Regions from separate parts of the Halanaerobium hydrogeniformans genome, predicted to be linked through region 2. Evidence: riboswitches for the same ligand, from Rfam matches in the RefSeq annotation. Region 2 holds a riboswitch; each other region holds the start of a gene.
The links. A riboswitch is a leader RNA that binds a small molecule or an ion and turns the genes downstream of it on or off. The one in region 2 is predicted to bind S-adenosylmethionine.
Positions count from the first base shown of each region.

Region 1: linked by a shared signal. The riboswitch ahead of HALSA_RS04875 (O-acetylhomoserine aminocarboxypropyltransferase/cysteine synthase family protein) and the one ahead of HALSA_RS10450 (methionine ABC transporter ATP-binding protein) in region 2 are both predicted to bind S-adenosylmethionine.
Region 3: linked by a shared signal. The riboswitch ahead of metF (methylenetetrahydrofolate reductase [NAD(P)H]) and the one ahead of HALSA_RS10450 (methionine ABC transporter ATP-binding protein) in region 2 are both predicted to bind S-adenosylmethionine.

Region 1 is NC_014654.1:1,091,001-1,095,246, forward strand. It holds gene folK (2-amino-4-hydroxy-6-hydroxymethyldihydropteridine diphosphokinase) at 1-213, shown strand, start outside; gene HALSA_RS04865 (ATP-grasp domain-containing protein) at 200-1,207, opposite strand; gene HALSA_RS04870 (dicarboxylate/amino acid:cation symporter) at 1,383-2,561, shown strand; SAM riboswitch class I at 2,643-2,746, shown strand; gene HALSA_RS04875 (O-acetylhomoserine aminocarboxypropyltransferase/cysteine synthase family protein) at 2,811-4,088, shown strand; gene metA (homoserine O-acetyltransferase MetA) at 4,142-4,246, shown strand, end outside.
Region 2 is NC_014654.1:2,243,031-2,247,276, reverse strand. It holds gene HALSA_RS10465 (permease) at 1-527, opposite strand, end outside; gene HALSA_RS10460 (permease) at 591-1,547, opposite strand; gene HALSA_RS10455 (ArsR/SmtB family transcription factor) at 1,544-1,915, opposite strand; SAM riboswitch class I at 2,227-2,336, shown strand; gene HALSA_RS10450 (methionine ABC transporter ATP-binding protein) at 2,423-3,445, shown strand; gene HALSA_RS10445 (methionine ABC transporter permease) at 3,438-4,109, shown strand; gene HALSA_RS10440 (MetQ/NlpA family ABC transporter substrate-binding protein) at 4,169-4,246, shown strand, end outside.
Region 3 is NC_014654.1:1,909,570-1,913,815, reverse strand. It holds gene HALSA_RS08745 (hypothetical protein) at 1-322, shown strand, start outside; gene HALSA_RS08740 (SHOCT domain-containing protein) at 560-820, shown strand; gene HALSA_RS08735 (hypothetical protein) at 857-1,093, shown strand; gene HALSA_RS08730 (heavy-metal-associated domain-containing protein) at 1,124-1,333, shown strand; tRNA gene HALSA_RS08725 (tRNA-Arg) at 1,415-1,489, shown strand; SAM riboswitch class I at 1,544-1,647, shown strand; gene metF (methylenetetrahydrofolate reductase [NAD(P)H]) at 1,799-2,686, shown strand; gene HALSA_RS08715 (Vitamin B12 dependent methionine synthase activation subunit) at 2,688-3,416, shown strand; gene HALSA_RS08710 (homocysteine S-methyltransferase family protein) at 3,400-4,246, shown strand, end outside.

The DNA of each region.
Region 1 (4,246 bases), 1.2 Mb from region 2:
TATGATAAACTTTATTATCAAAGTCCAAATTTACAGATTCCACACCCGGAAATTAAAAAAAGGGCTTTTGTTATCATTCCTTTATTAGAGATAATTGGCGAAAAAAAATTATTGATTGAAGGTAAAGATTTAAATTATTGGTTGAACCAACTAGAAATGGATGAAGATGAGATTAAACTATATTCAGATTTTCCGGAGTTTAAGCAAGCATAAATCTAGATTGAGCTTTGTTTTTGAGCTCCGGAAAGATATTAGTCTCTTGAAGTTGACAAATAAATTTAATTGGATTATAGAGCTCTGCAAGTCCGATTAAAGAAGAGGTTATCCGGGGATTTATTTCTAAAAGATAAAATTCCTTATCCTGACAGATAAAATCAACTCCATAATAACCTCTAAGCTCTGGATATTTTTCTTTGATTTTAGTTGAAATTTCAGTAAATTTTTTTGAACTTTTAAAGGGGTAATTAACTATTCCTCCCTGATATTTAAAATCTTGCCTGTTAATAATTTGTTTGTTGATGGTTAAAATCTCTGTTCTTTCTTGATTTGCCAGCACAGAAAGACTACCTGCTGTACCTTGAACTATTTTTTGGATCAGATAATTTTTATTTTCTTTTAAATCCAACTTTTTTAACGACCGATAATCATCGATAACCATCAATTCTGAGCCAGCACCATAAAATTCTTTGATAACTGCTGGAAAGATATTTTGCTTAATCTTATTATCTCTGATCAACTGATTATTAACCAATTCAGTTTCTGGTAGAAAGATTTTGCTTTCAATAAAATTTTGATAAAGCAGCCATTTATTAGCTGCTTTTTTTATGCATTTAGAACTACTACCAAGATTTTTAATCTCTTTTTGTTCTAATATTTTGCTCATTTCATAGAGTATATTATCTGTTTCTGGAGCAATAATTAAAAAATAATCTAAGTTCTTTATTTTTAAATTTTCAAGAAAGCTAAAATATTCTTTATTGTTATTAAAATCAGGAAGAGAAAAGTTTATATTTATCTCAGCTCTATCTGTATTTTCGAAAGTGCTGTTAAAACTTTTATTGAGCCAGCTATATAATTTTAAATTTTCTGTTTTTAAACAAGAATTAATAATGGCCTGAAAAATATTTATAGCTTCACTGTAAAAAGAAAGCCGTTTATTATTAGGAGTTCCTTTACTTAAGAAATATTCGAGAACTAAAATATTCATCTTTAACCCACTTTCATAATCAGATAATTTAACTTGATTTTATCATATTTTCTAGGTATTTAAAAATATTTAAAATAGATTGATTTATTAAGTTTTTTTTAGAAAATGCTTGTAATTTATTCCTTTAGCCTTTAAAATATAAATAGGTTTGTATAAAAAAAAAGGAGGCAAACAAATGAAAAAGATTCCATTAGTTCTAAGATTATTAATTGGTATTATATCAGGTATTATTATTGGTTTATTTTTTCCTGAAGGTATTTCAAGAATATTGTATACTTTTACAATAATTTTTGGAGAATTTTTAAATTACATAGTACCTTTAGTTATTCTAGCATTTATCATTCCGGGAATTGCTGATTTAGGAGAAAAAGCTGGTAGATTATTGGGTACTACAGTTTTAACTGCCTATGTATCTACTATTGCTGCAGGTACAATTGCCTATTTAATCTCAGTAAGAATTGTGCCAGCAATTGTTGAAGCTTCTGAAATAGCTGATCCTGAAGCTGGAGGTCTGGAGCCATTTTTACGTTTAGAAATTTCTCCAGTAATCGGTGTTATGGCTGCACTTGTGACAGCTTTTGTTTTTGGACTGGGTATTAATTATTTATTAAGAAATAATGGAGATGAAAGTTTATATAATATTGCTAATGAATTTAGAGATATTATTGTATTGGTAATAGAATATGTTATTATTCCATTTTTACCACTGCATATTGCCGGGGTATTCGCAGATATGGCATTTGCCGGGAATGCATTTGAAACACTAGCAGTATTCAGTCAGGTATTTGGAATTATAATAGCCATGCATATTGGATATCTCTTGATTCAATTTGCTATTGCGGGAAGTGTTTCTGGTAAAAATCCACTGACAAGCTTAAAAAATATGATTCCAGCTTATACGACTGCAATCGGTACCATGTCAAGTGCTGCTACTATTCCAGTTACCCTAAAAAGTGCCAGAAAAAATAATATAACTGCAGAAATAGTAGATTTTGTAATTCCACTGGGGGCAACTGTCCATTTAGCCGGTAGTACTATATCACTAGTTGTTTGTGCTGTTGCAGTTGCAGCAATTATGGGACTGCCATTAGATTTTGCTTTGTTTTTCCAATTTATCGCTTTACTTGGTGTAACAATGGTTGCTGCACCAGGTGTTCCGGGAGGAGCAGTTATGGCTGCTTTAGGATTATTAACTACCATCCTTGGATTTGGTGAAGGTGCAACTGCTTTAATGATCGGTTTATATCTTGCCCAGGATAGTTTTGGTACTGCCTGTAATGTTACCGGTGATGGTGCAATTGCTATATTTATTGATGCAATTAAAGCTAAGCTTCCAGCTCCAAAAACTGCTTAATTAAAGCAGCCTGGAGAAAAATTAAGCTGAATTATTCTTGACAGATTTCAAAATCTGTGTTAAAGTAATAAAAAACAATATAACTTATCAAGAGAGGTGGAGGGACTGGCCCTTTGAAGCCCAGCAACCAGCATAATTTATGCCCGGTGCTAATTCCAGCAGGTAAAAGACCTGGAAGATAAGTAGGTAAAGAAATTAACCCATTCCTACTTACAGGAGTGGGTTTTTTAATTCAAAGGAGGAATAAAAATGACTTTAGGATTTGACACACTTGCATTACATCATGGTTATGATCCGTTGGAGAACAGAAAAGCTGCAGCAGTTCCAATTTATCAGACGACCTCATATACTTTTGATAGCACAGAACATGCTGCTAAATTATTTGCACTAGAAGAAAGTGGAGATATTTACAGCAGAATTCAGAATCCAACCAATTCTGTCTTAGAAAAGCGGATTGCTGCTTTGGAAGGTGGGGTTGGTGCTCTTGCTCTATCATCAGGACAGGCAGCTGAAGTGACTGCTCTATTAACAATAGCTAAAAATGGTGATGAAATAGTAAGTGGGAGTTCAATTTATGGTGGTACTCACAATCTTTTCAAACATACTTTTAAAAATTTTGGAATAGAGGTTAAATTTGTTGACTCAGATAACCCTCAATCATTTAAAAAAGCAATAACAGATAAAACAAAAGCACTATATATTGAGACTATTGCTAATCCAACTTTAAATGTGCCTGATTTTAAGCTGATTGCAGAAATAGCTCATCAGAATGGAGTGCCACTGGTAGTTGATAATACCTTTGCTTCTCCCTATTTAAGCAATCCAATTGAATATGGAGCAGATATAGTTATTCACTCTACAACGAAATATATTTCAGGTCATGGGAATTCAATTGGGGGCATAATTGTAGATAGTGGTAATTTTGATTGGGATACAGGTAGGTTTCCAGGTTTAGTTGAACCTGATCCGAGCTATCATGGGATTAAATTCCAGGAAGAATTTGCTGAGGCAGCATATATTACTAAGGCAAGGGTGCAGCTTTTAAGGGATTTAGGTAGTGCTCCCAGCCCCTTCAACTCATTTTTAACCCTAAATGGTATAGAAACATTAAGTTTAAGAATGGAGAGACATTCAGAAAACGCTTTAAAAATTGCAAAATTATTGGAAGCAGACAATAGGGTAGAATGGGTTAATTATCCAGGTTTAAAAAGCAATGAAAGTCATGAGAATGCAAAAAAATATTTAAAAAATGGTTTTGGTGGGATGGTAACCTTTGCTGTTAAAGGTGGTAAAAAAGCAGCAGAAAAATTCATCAATAATTTAGAACTCTTTTTACACCTTGCAAATGTTGGTGATGCAAAATCTCTGGCTATTCATCCGGCAAGCACTACCCATCAACAGCTCAGCGAGGAAGATTTAATTAAAACGGGTATTTCACCTGCTTTAATAAGACTTTCAATTGGTATTGAAGATGTCAAAGACTTAAAGGCAGATTTAGATCAGGCTTTAGAAGCTTCACAGCGATAGATTAAGAGTTTTTCAAAATAATATTTTTACTAATATTTTAGGAGGTGAAGAAAATGCCGATTAAAATCCAGGATGAACTACCAGCAGTTGAAACTTTAGAAAATGAGAATATATTTGTTATGAAAGAATCAAGGGCAACTCATCAGGATATTCGTTCT
Region 2 (4,246 bases):
TGCAAACCTGAGCGGGGGAGTTCCTGACCTTCTTCCTGGACGAAATCTTCTAATCTTTTTTGATCAGATTCTCTAAAGATTGCTGCCATTAAAAGACCTATAATTAAAGCGAAAAATACTGCACCAACTGCTCTGGCCAGACCAAGCTGCCAGCCTAATACACGTGCTGTTAAAATAATAGCTAAAACATTAATCGCTGGCCCTGAAAAGAGAAAAGCAACAGCTGGTCCAATCCCTGCCCCTCTTTTATAGATTCCTGCAAATAGAGGTAATACAGTACAGGAACAGACTGCTAAGATCGCTCCAGAAACTGAAGCAACTGAATAAGAAATCCATTTTTTTGTCTTACCACCAAAATATTTTATTATTGAATCTTTAGAAATGAAATTTGCTATAGCTCCTGCAATAAAGAAAGCAGGAATTAAACAGAATAAAACATGTTCACGAGCATAATACTGCAGCATTTCTATAGCTTCAATTATTGCTCTCTGCAGCTGCTCTGTCTGAAAAGGAATTAAATAAATCATTGCGAAAACTGATATATAGAGTATTATTTTTTTAGATTTTGTCACCTATATCCCTCCCAAAGCTTATATTATATTAACTAAAAAGTTAAACATATACCCTACACCGATTATTGAAACACCAACAACAGTTACAAAAACTGTCAGCAGTTTTGGTTTAATAACTTTACGCAGAATAATCATTGCTGGTACAGATAAAGCGGTAGTAGCCATCATAAAGCTAAGAGCTGTACCAATAGCCACACCTTTTCCAATTAATGCTTGAGCTATGGGAATAGTACCGACTACATTAGCATAAAGAGGTATCCCTAAACCAACAGCTGCTATAACTGCCAGTGGATTATTTGGCCCTGCATACTGACTTAATAAATCTGCTGGTGCATAACCATGAATAAAAGCGCCAATACCTATACCAATGACAACATATTTCCAAACACCACTAACAATTTCTTTAACCTGTGCTTTAGCATAGCTTAATCTTTTATTCCAGCTTAATTCTTCTATTTCGGTTTCTCCTGCTTGAATATTATATACATATTCTTCAACTTCATCTTCCATACCCAGCTTCCCAATTACAAGACCACCAATAATGCCGACTAAAATACCACTAATCAAATAAATAGAGGCAATTTGCCAGCCGAAAAGTGAAAACAGCATTACCAGAGCTACCTGATTAACTATTGGTGATGTTATTAAAAAGGAAAATGTAATTCCAAGTGGTATGCCTGATTCAACAAAGCCAATAAAGATTGGTACTGAAGAACAGGAACAAAAGGGAGTTACAACTCCTAATAATGAAGCTAAAATATTACCCATAAATTTTTTACGGTTACTTAATAATTTTTTAGTTTTTTCTGGAGGAAAATAACTGCGAATAATTGATATGGCAAAAATCATTACACTTAGCAGAAAAATTATCTTTATTGTATCATAAAAGAAAAAATGAACTGAGCTACCAAGCCTTGTAGCTTGATCAAGTCCCATTAAGTTATAAACAAGTAATTCAGCAAATCTATCTATCAATTACAACAACTCCTTATTGTTTCTCCATCGTTTTTAATTACTTCAGCTGCAGAAAGATTTTTTAATTTTCCTTCTAAGTCTGTTAAGTCTAGTTCTTTAAGAGATTTTGAATTTAGGGCTATTAGATCAGCAAGATATTTATCATATTCATTCCTATTAATGGAATAATAGGTCCACTTACTGCTCTGTCTTTCATTTAATAAATCTAATCCTTTAAAATATGATAAATGTTGAGAGATACTTGATTGCGATTTATCCAATAGTTCCTGCAGTTGGCAGACACAATAAGGACCAGAAAGTAGTAGTTTTAAAATTTTAAGTCTATTTTCATCGGCTATACATTTTAAAAAGAGAAGTAAATTTTTCATTTATATTCACCTTCAATATTTATTGATATTATTATTAACTAATATTAGTATATAGTTATTTATTTCTCATGTCAAGCACAAAAACTAATTTATTATTTAAAAATTAATTATAATTGCTATAAAAGCTGATATATAAGGGGTATATACCAATAAAATCTTTTTTATTTTTTAGCTAAAATAGAAAAAAAGATAATTTTTTTAGATTTGATGATTAATATATTCTAATATATATAAAAATATGAATAAAAAGCAACTTGACAGAATTAAAATTGAGTGATAAACTTCTAACTAAATTAATAAAATATAATATATATTCATCAAGAGTGGCGGAGGGAATGGCCCTGTGATGCCCGGCAACCTACTTAAATATTAAAGTAAGGTGCTAATTCCAGCATTCCAATTATGGAATGATAGATGAGAGGTAAATTAATCCTCTCATGAGGATTTTTTTAATGCAGACTGCTCTTGATGATGAGCAGTTATTATTATTTTAAGGGTGATTATTAAGTGATAAAAATAAAAGATTTAACAAAACATTATCATACAGAACAGGGAAGCATTGAAGCAATTAATGAACTAAATCTAGAAATTAATGATGGTGAGATATTTGGAATAATCGGGCCCAGTGGAGCAGGTAAAAGCACTTTAATTAGAATGCTTAATCTTTTAGAAGACCCTACAGCCGGTTCAATTATGGTTAATGAAGTGAATCTAACCGATTTAAGCTCTTTAAATTTAAGACAGGCCAGACAAAAGATTGGAATGATTTTTCAACATTTTAATTTATTGTCTTCACGAACTGTATTAAGAAATGTTAGTTTTCCTTTAGAAATTGCTGGTGTAGCGAAAAAGCAAAGAATTAAAAAAGCTAAAGAATTAATTGATTTAGTTGGCCTTGCTGATAAAGCAGATAATTATCCAGCTCAGCTATCAGGTGGACAAAAGCAGAGGGTAGGAATTGCAAGAGCTCTGGCCAATGACCCAGACCTTTTATTATCTGATGAGGCAACTTCTTCACTAGATCCAGAAAGCACAAAATCTATTTTAGATTTACTTGCTAAAATAAGAGAAGAATTAAATTTGACAATCATCTTAATTACTCATGAGATGGGAGTTATAAAAGATATTTGTGATCGGGTCGCTGTAATAGAAGAGGGAAGAATTATTGAAAAAGGATCAGTGCTTGACATTTTTGCCAGACCTAAAACAGATTTGACTAAAAAGTTTATAAGTTCTGTAATAGATTATAATTTACCTCCCAGGATAGTTGAATATATTAAAGAAAAAAGGCCTGGAGAATTAATTAGAATTACTTTTGTAGGCGAAAAAACTCATAAGCCATATATTTCTGATCTAGTTAAACATTATTCTGTAGATGCTAATATTTTATATGGTAACATAGATGAAATACAGGGTGTTCCTTTTGGAACCTTAATTTTAGATCTTGAAGGAGATTTAGAAAATGTGGAAAAGAGTATATCTTATCTGCAAAGTGAAGGTTTAAATGTGGAGGTGCTTGACAATGTTTGATTTAATTTCAGAACTGGCAAGATATAATGATTTGATGATAAATGGCACTTTAGAAACTTTATACATGGTAGCTATGTCACTTTTTTTTGCAATAATTGCAGGTATTCCTCTAGGAGTATTTACAACCATCACCAGAGAAGATCATATTTTACCAAATAGATTTGTTAATTTTATACTTGATGGAACCATTAATATTGGTCGTTCAATACCTTTTATAATTTTAATGGTTGCTGTAATTCCGTTTACTAGAATGATTGTAGGTACTTCTATCGGTACTAATGCAGCTGTTGTTCCACTTTCACTTGCTGCTATTCCCTTTATGGGTCGGGTAACTGATAATGCAATTTTAGAAATACAGGATGGAGTTATAGAATCTGCCCAATCGATGGGAGCAAGTCCTACTCAGATTGTTTTTAAAGTATTGTTGCCAGAGGCTCTTCCAGCAATAATATTAGGTTTAACCCTTACTTCGATCAGCCTGGTAAGTTATTCAGCTATGGCTGGAGCAGTTGGAGGGGGTGGTCTCGGCGATATTGCGATTAGATATGGATATCAGCGCTTTCAGCTGCTTATCATGCTGGAGACCATTGTAATCTTAGTTTTAATGGTACAGATTTTACAACATTTTGGTAATTGGGTTGCAAATAAGTTTGATCATAGATAATTTGATTTATCTATATATAATAAATGAATTATTTTACAATAAGGAGAAGAGGAGAGATAATGATGATTAAAAAAGGATTTTTAGTTTTAGTTGTGTTGGCGTTTGTCGCAGTTGCAAGTGTTTCAGTAATGGCTGAT
Region 3 (4,246 bases), 330 kb from region 2:
GGATCTGAGTGTTGATGAAGATATTATATTAGTAGGTGAATTTACAAATAATAATGAGTTAGACCGCAAGATAGCTCTTTATGATCAGGATGATGATCGTAATTTAACTGACAGATATACTCTTGAAGCACCTAGTATTACTGTACAGAGTCCAAGCACTAGATTCCAGGGTGGAACCTTTGTTGGAGATGTATATGTAGAAGCTGAAAACTTTGAGTTAATAGACTTTACTCTAGACGGTAATCTCTATTTTGAAACAGAAGAAGCTGAAGAAACTTTTTCAATGGATGAAGATTCTACAATAACAGGTGACATAGAATAATAAATTTTAGTTTAAATCAAATTACTTAAAGCTGCTTAGAAAATCTCATTGAGATGATCTAAGCAGTCTTTTTTTGACAGGAATTATCCTGAGTGTTATACTATACTTAAGATACCTTATAGGGGTATATTTTAGAAACTTTTTAGATAAATTCATATTTTCTTCACAATTGCTAATTATAATATAGGTATACCGGGTAATGGTATATAAATCAATTTAAAAGGAGGTATGTTAATTATGATGAGATTTCCTCATAGAATGATGGGAGGAATGATGGGAGGAGGATTTTTTATGATATTTTGGTTGTTAATTATAGTGGGTGTAATTTACTTCATTTATAATTTAAATAAAAACAAAGATGGAAATTCTTCGAACCATAGATATAGAGATTCTAATAACAGCAGTAAAAGTGCAGAAGAAATTGCAAAAGAACGTTATGCTAAAGGAGAAATAACAAAGTCCGAACTTGATGAGATTTTAAAAGATATAAGAGATTAAAAATGAATCAAAATATAAATTAGGAGGCAAATAAAGATGGGATATTGTTTAGCTTTAGGTGGATATGGTGGAATCGGTGGAAATTTTCTCGGTAGTTTTTGGTGGCTGATGCCGCTTTTATTCTGGGGAACTATATTAACTTCAATTGTACTATTATTTAAATCCAAAAATAACAGTGGTCGTAGAGAAGCGCTTGCTGTATTACAACATGAATATGCTTTAGGTAAAATATCAAGAGAAGATTTTTTGCAGAGAAAAAAAGATTTAAAATAATTTAAAATTAATAATCTGGAGGACTAAATCATGAAAAAAACAATAATTATTGAGGGTATGAGTTGTGGCCATTGTGAAAAAAGAGTTAAAAAAGCACTTGAAGATTTTGCTGAAATAGAATCTGCAGAAGTAAGTGCTGATAATGATCAAGCTGTAATTGATTTAAATAAAGCTGCTGAAGAAGATAAATTAGCTGCAGCAATAGAAGCGGTAGGCTATAAATTTATAAAAATTGTATAATTTTAAAGCGGTGAACTAAATAATCCAATAAATTCTCAAATTGACAAAGTAATTCTCTTCTGTTAGAATAATTTAAGTGATGCCCCCGTAGCTCAGTGGATAGAGCAACGGCCTCCGAAGCCGTGTGCGTAGGTTCGACTCCTACCGGGGGCACCATTTATACTTGACAGAAAAAAAATAATATGTTAAAGTAGTTAAAAATAGAATAAATTCTTATCAAGAGAGGTGGAGGGAATTGGCCCTTTGAAACCCAGCAACCAGCAGATTATACTGCCCGGTGCTAAATCCAACAGGTGTGTCCTGAAAGATAAGTAGTTGTGAGTTACCACTTCTACTTAGAAGTGGTTTTTTTCTTTTATAGAGAAAAATTTAATGATATGATAGTTATAGAAGAGATAATTTAAAAGAATAGTTTTTTAGTCAATTTATCTTTTAAATGGAGTAGAGAATTGAGGAGGATTTAAAATGAAAATAAAAAAAATATTTGCAGAAAAAAAGCTTGTTTTTTCTTTAGAGGTTTTTCCACCACGTAATGATGTGCCAATAGAGGATATTTATCAGACATTAGATGAACTGCAGGGAATAAATCCAGATTATATTAGTGTAACCTATGGTGCTGGAGGTGGAGTAAATAAAAATCGCACAGTTGAAATATCTTCACTTTTAAAAGAAAAGTATGGTATAGAATCTCTGGCCCATTTAACCTGTATTAATTCTACCAGAAAAACATTAAATCAAATTATAGATGATTTGAAGGCTAAAAACATAGAAAATATTTTGGCTTTAAGAGGAGATCATCCAGATCATGGCAAAGAAATTGGAGATTATAATTATTCATATCAATTAGTAGATCATATCAAGCAAAAAGGTGATTTTGGTGTTGCAGCTGCCTGTTATCCTGAGGGCCATCTTGAGTCAGATAGTCTGGAAGAGGATATAATTCATTTAAAACAAAAGGTTGATCATGGGGTTGATTATTTAATTACCCAGATGTTTTTTGAAAACGAATTATTTTATAAATTTCGTGAAAAAGCTGCAGCTAAAGGTATTGATGTTCCAATTGAAGCCGGAATAATGCCGGTTATTAATAAAAGACAGGTCAGCCGAATAATAGAACTTTCTGATGCATACCTGCCAAAAAAATTCACCAAGATTCTTGATAAATATGGTGATAATGATGAGGCATTAAGGGATGCAGGGATTGCATATGCAGTTGAACAGATCGTAGATCTTATAGCAAGTGATGTAGATGGCATACATCTATATACAATGAATAACCCTTATGTAGCCAAAAAAATCAAAGATGCAGTGGGTTCTTTAATTGATTATATAAATGTGGAAAAGGCTGATTAATATGTCATTTAAATTTAAAATTGATAAAAGTGAAGTATTAAGATATTTAAATACTGATGAAGATTTTAATGACCAAATTATTAATACTTTAATTGCTGAAGCTACTGAAGAGCTAAAAGAAATAATAAATTTTCGTTATATATATAAAAAATTTCCTATACAAATTACAAAAAATTGTGTAGATATAAAAAATACAACATTATGTCTTCGAGGAAAAAGTATCATTAAACATCTTAAAAATTCTTCAGAAGTCTTTCTGATGGCTGCAACTTTAGGTAATCAGGTTGATAAAAGAATATCCTATTATGAAAAGACTTCTATTACTAAATCGATGATTTTAGATGCTTGTGCAACAACAGCGATTGAAGAAGCGTGTGATCATGTTGAAGAGGAGATAAAAAAGAAGGTTTTTGCCGCTGGTAAAAAGAATATAACTTTTAGATATAGTCCGGGCTATGGGGATCTTGATATTAAAATTCAAAAAGAATTTTTAAAAGTTTTAAATGCTCCCAAAAAAATAGGTTTAACAGCTTCTAAATACAATTTACTGATGCCTGCTAAATCTGTTACAGCTATAATTGGAGTAATAGGAAAAAATGGATATTTAAATAAAGAAGAACAAAAAAATAAAAATGACAATTCTTTTGAAGAAAAAAACTGCAGATTCTGTAGGCTTTACAAAGAATGCAAACTGAGAAAAAAGGGGGTTTATTGTGGAGCTCGAAAATAGATTAGGTAAAAAAGTTATGCTTTTCGATGGGGCAATGGGAACTGTTTTACAGCAGCGTGGTTTAAAAGCTGGCTCAGTACCAGAAATATTAAATATAGGAAAAAAAGAAGTAATAATAGATATACATAAAAGTTATCTTAAGGCAGGCTCTGAAATTATAACAACAAATACTTTTGGTGCTAACAAATTAAAAATGTCAGAAATTGATTATACAGTTGAAGAAATAATTTCTGCAGCAGTAGAAAATGCTAAAAGAGCAGTTATTGAAAGCTCTAAAGATGCTCTGGTTGCACTTGGATTAGGACCTTTAGGTGAATTGCTTGAACCAATGGGTAGTTTAACTTTTGATGAAGCATATTCTCTTTATCAGCAGCAGATTTTACAGGGAGTTAAAAGTGGGGTAGATATAATTCACATAGAAACAATTGCTGATCTTTGTGAAGCAAAAGCAGCTGTGCTTGCAGCAAAAGAAAATAGTAATTTGCCTGTTTTTTGCACTTTGACTTTTGAGGAAGATGGCAGGACATTTACTGGAGGGAATATCCATTCAACAATTTCTGTACTTGAAGGTTTGGGTGTTGATGCTCTCGGTTTAAATTGTTCTTTAGGACCAGAAAAATTGGAGTCTTTAGCAGAAGAAGTTCTAAAATATTCTAATACTCCGGTTATACTTCAGGCAAATGCAGGTTTACCAGTAGTGGAAGAAGGCAAAACAGTTTTTAAATTAAGTCCAGAAGAATATTATAAACCTATTGCCCGTCTTTATGAAAAAGGATTGGCAGTTGTAGGAGGATGTTGTGGTACTAATGAAGATTTTATTGCTCTTATTG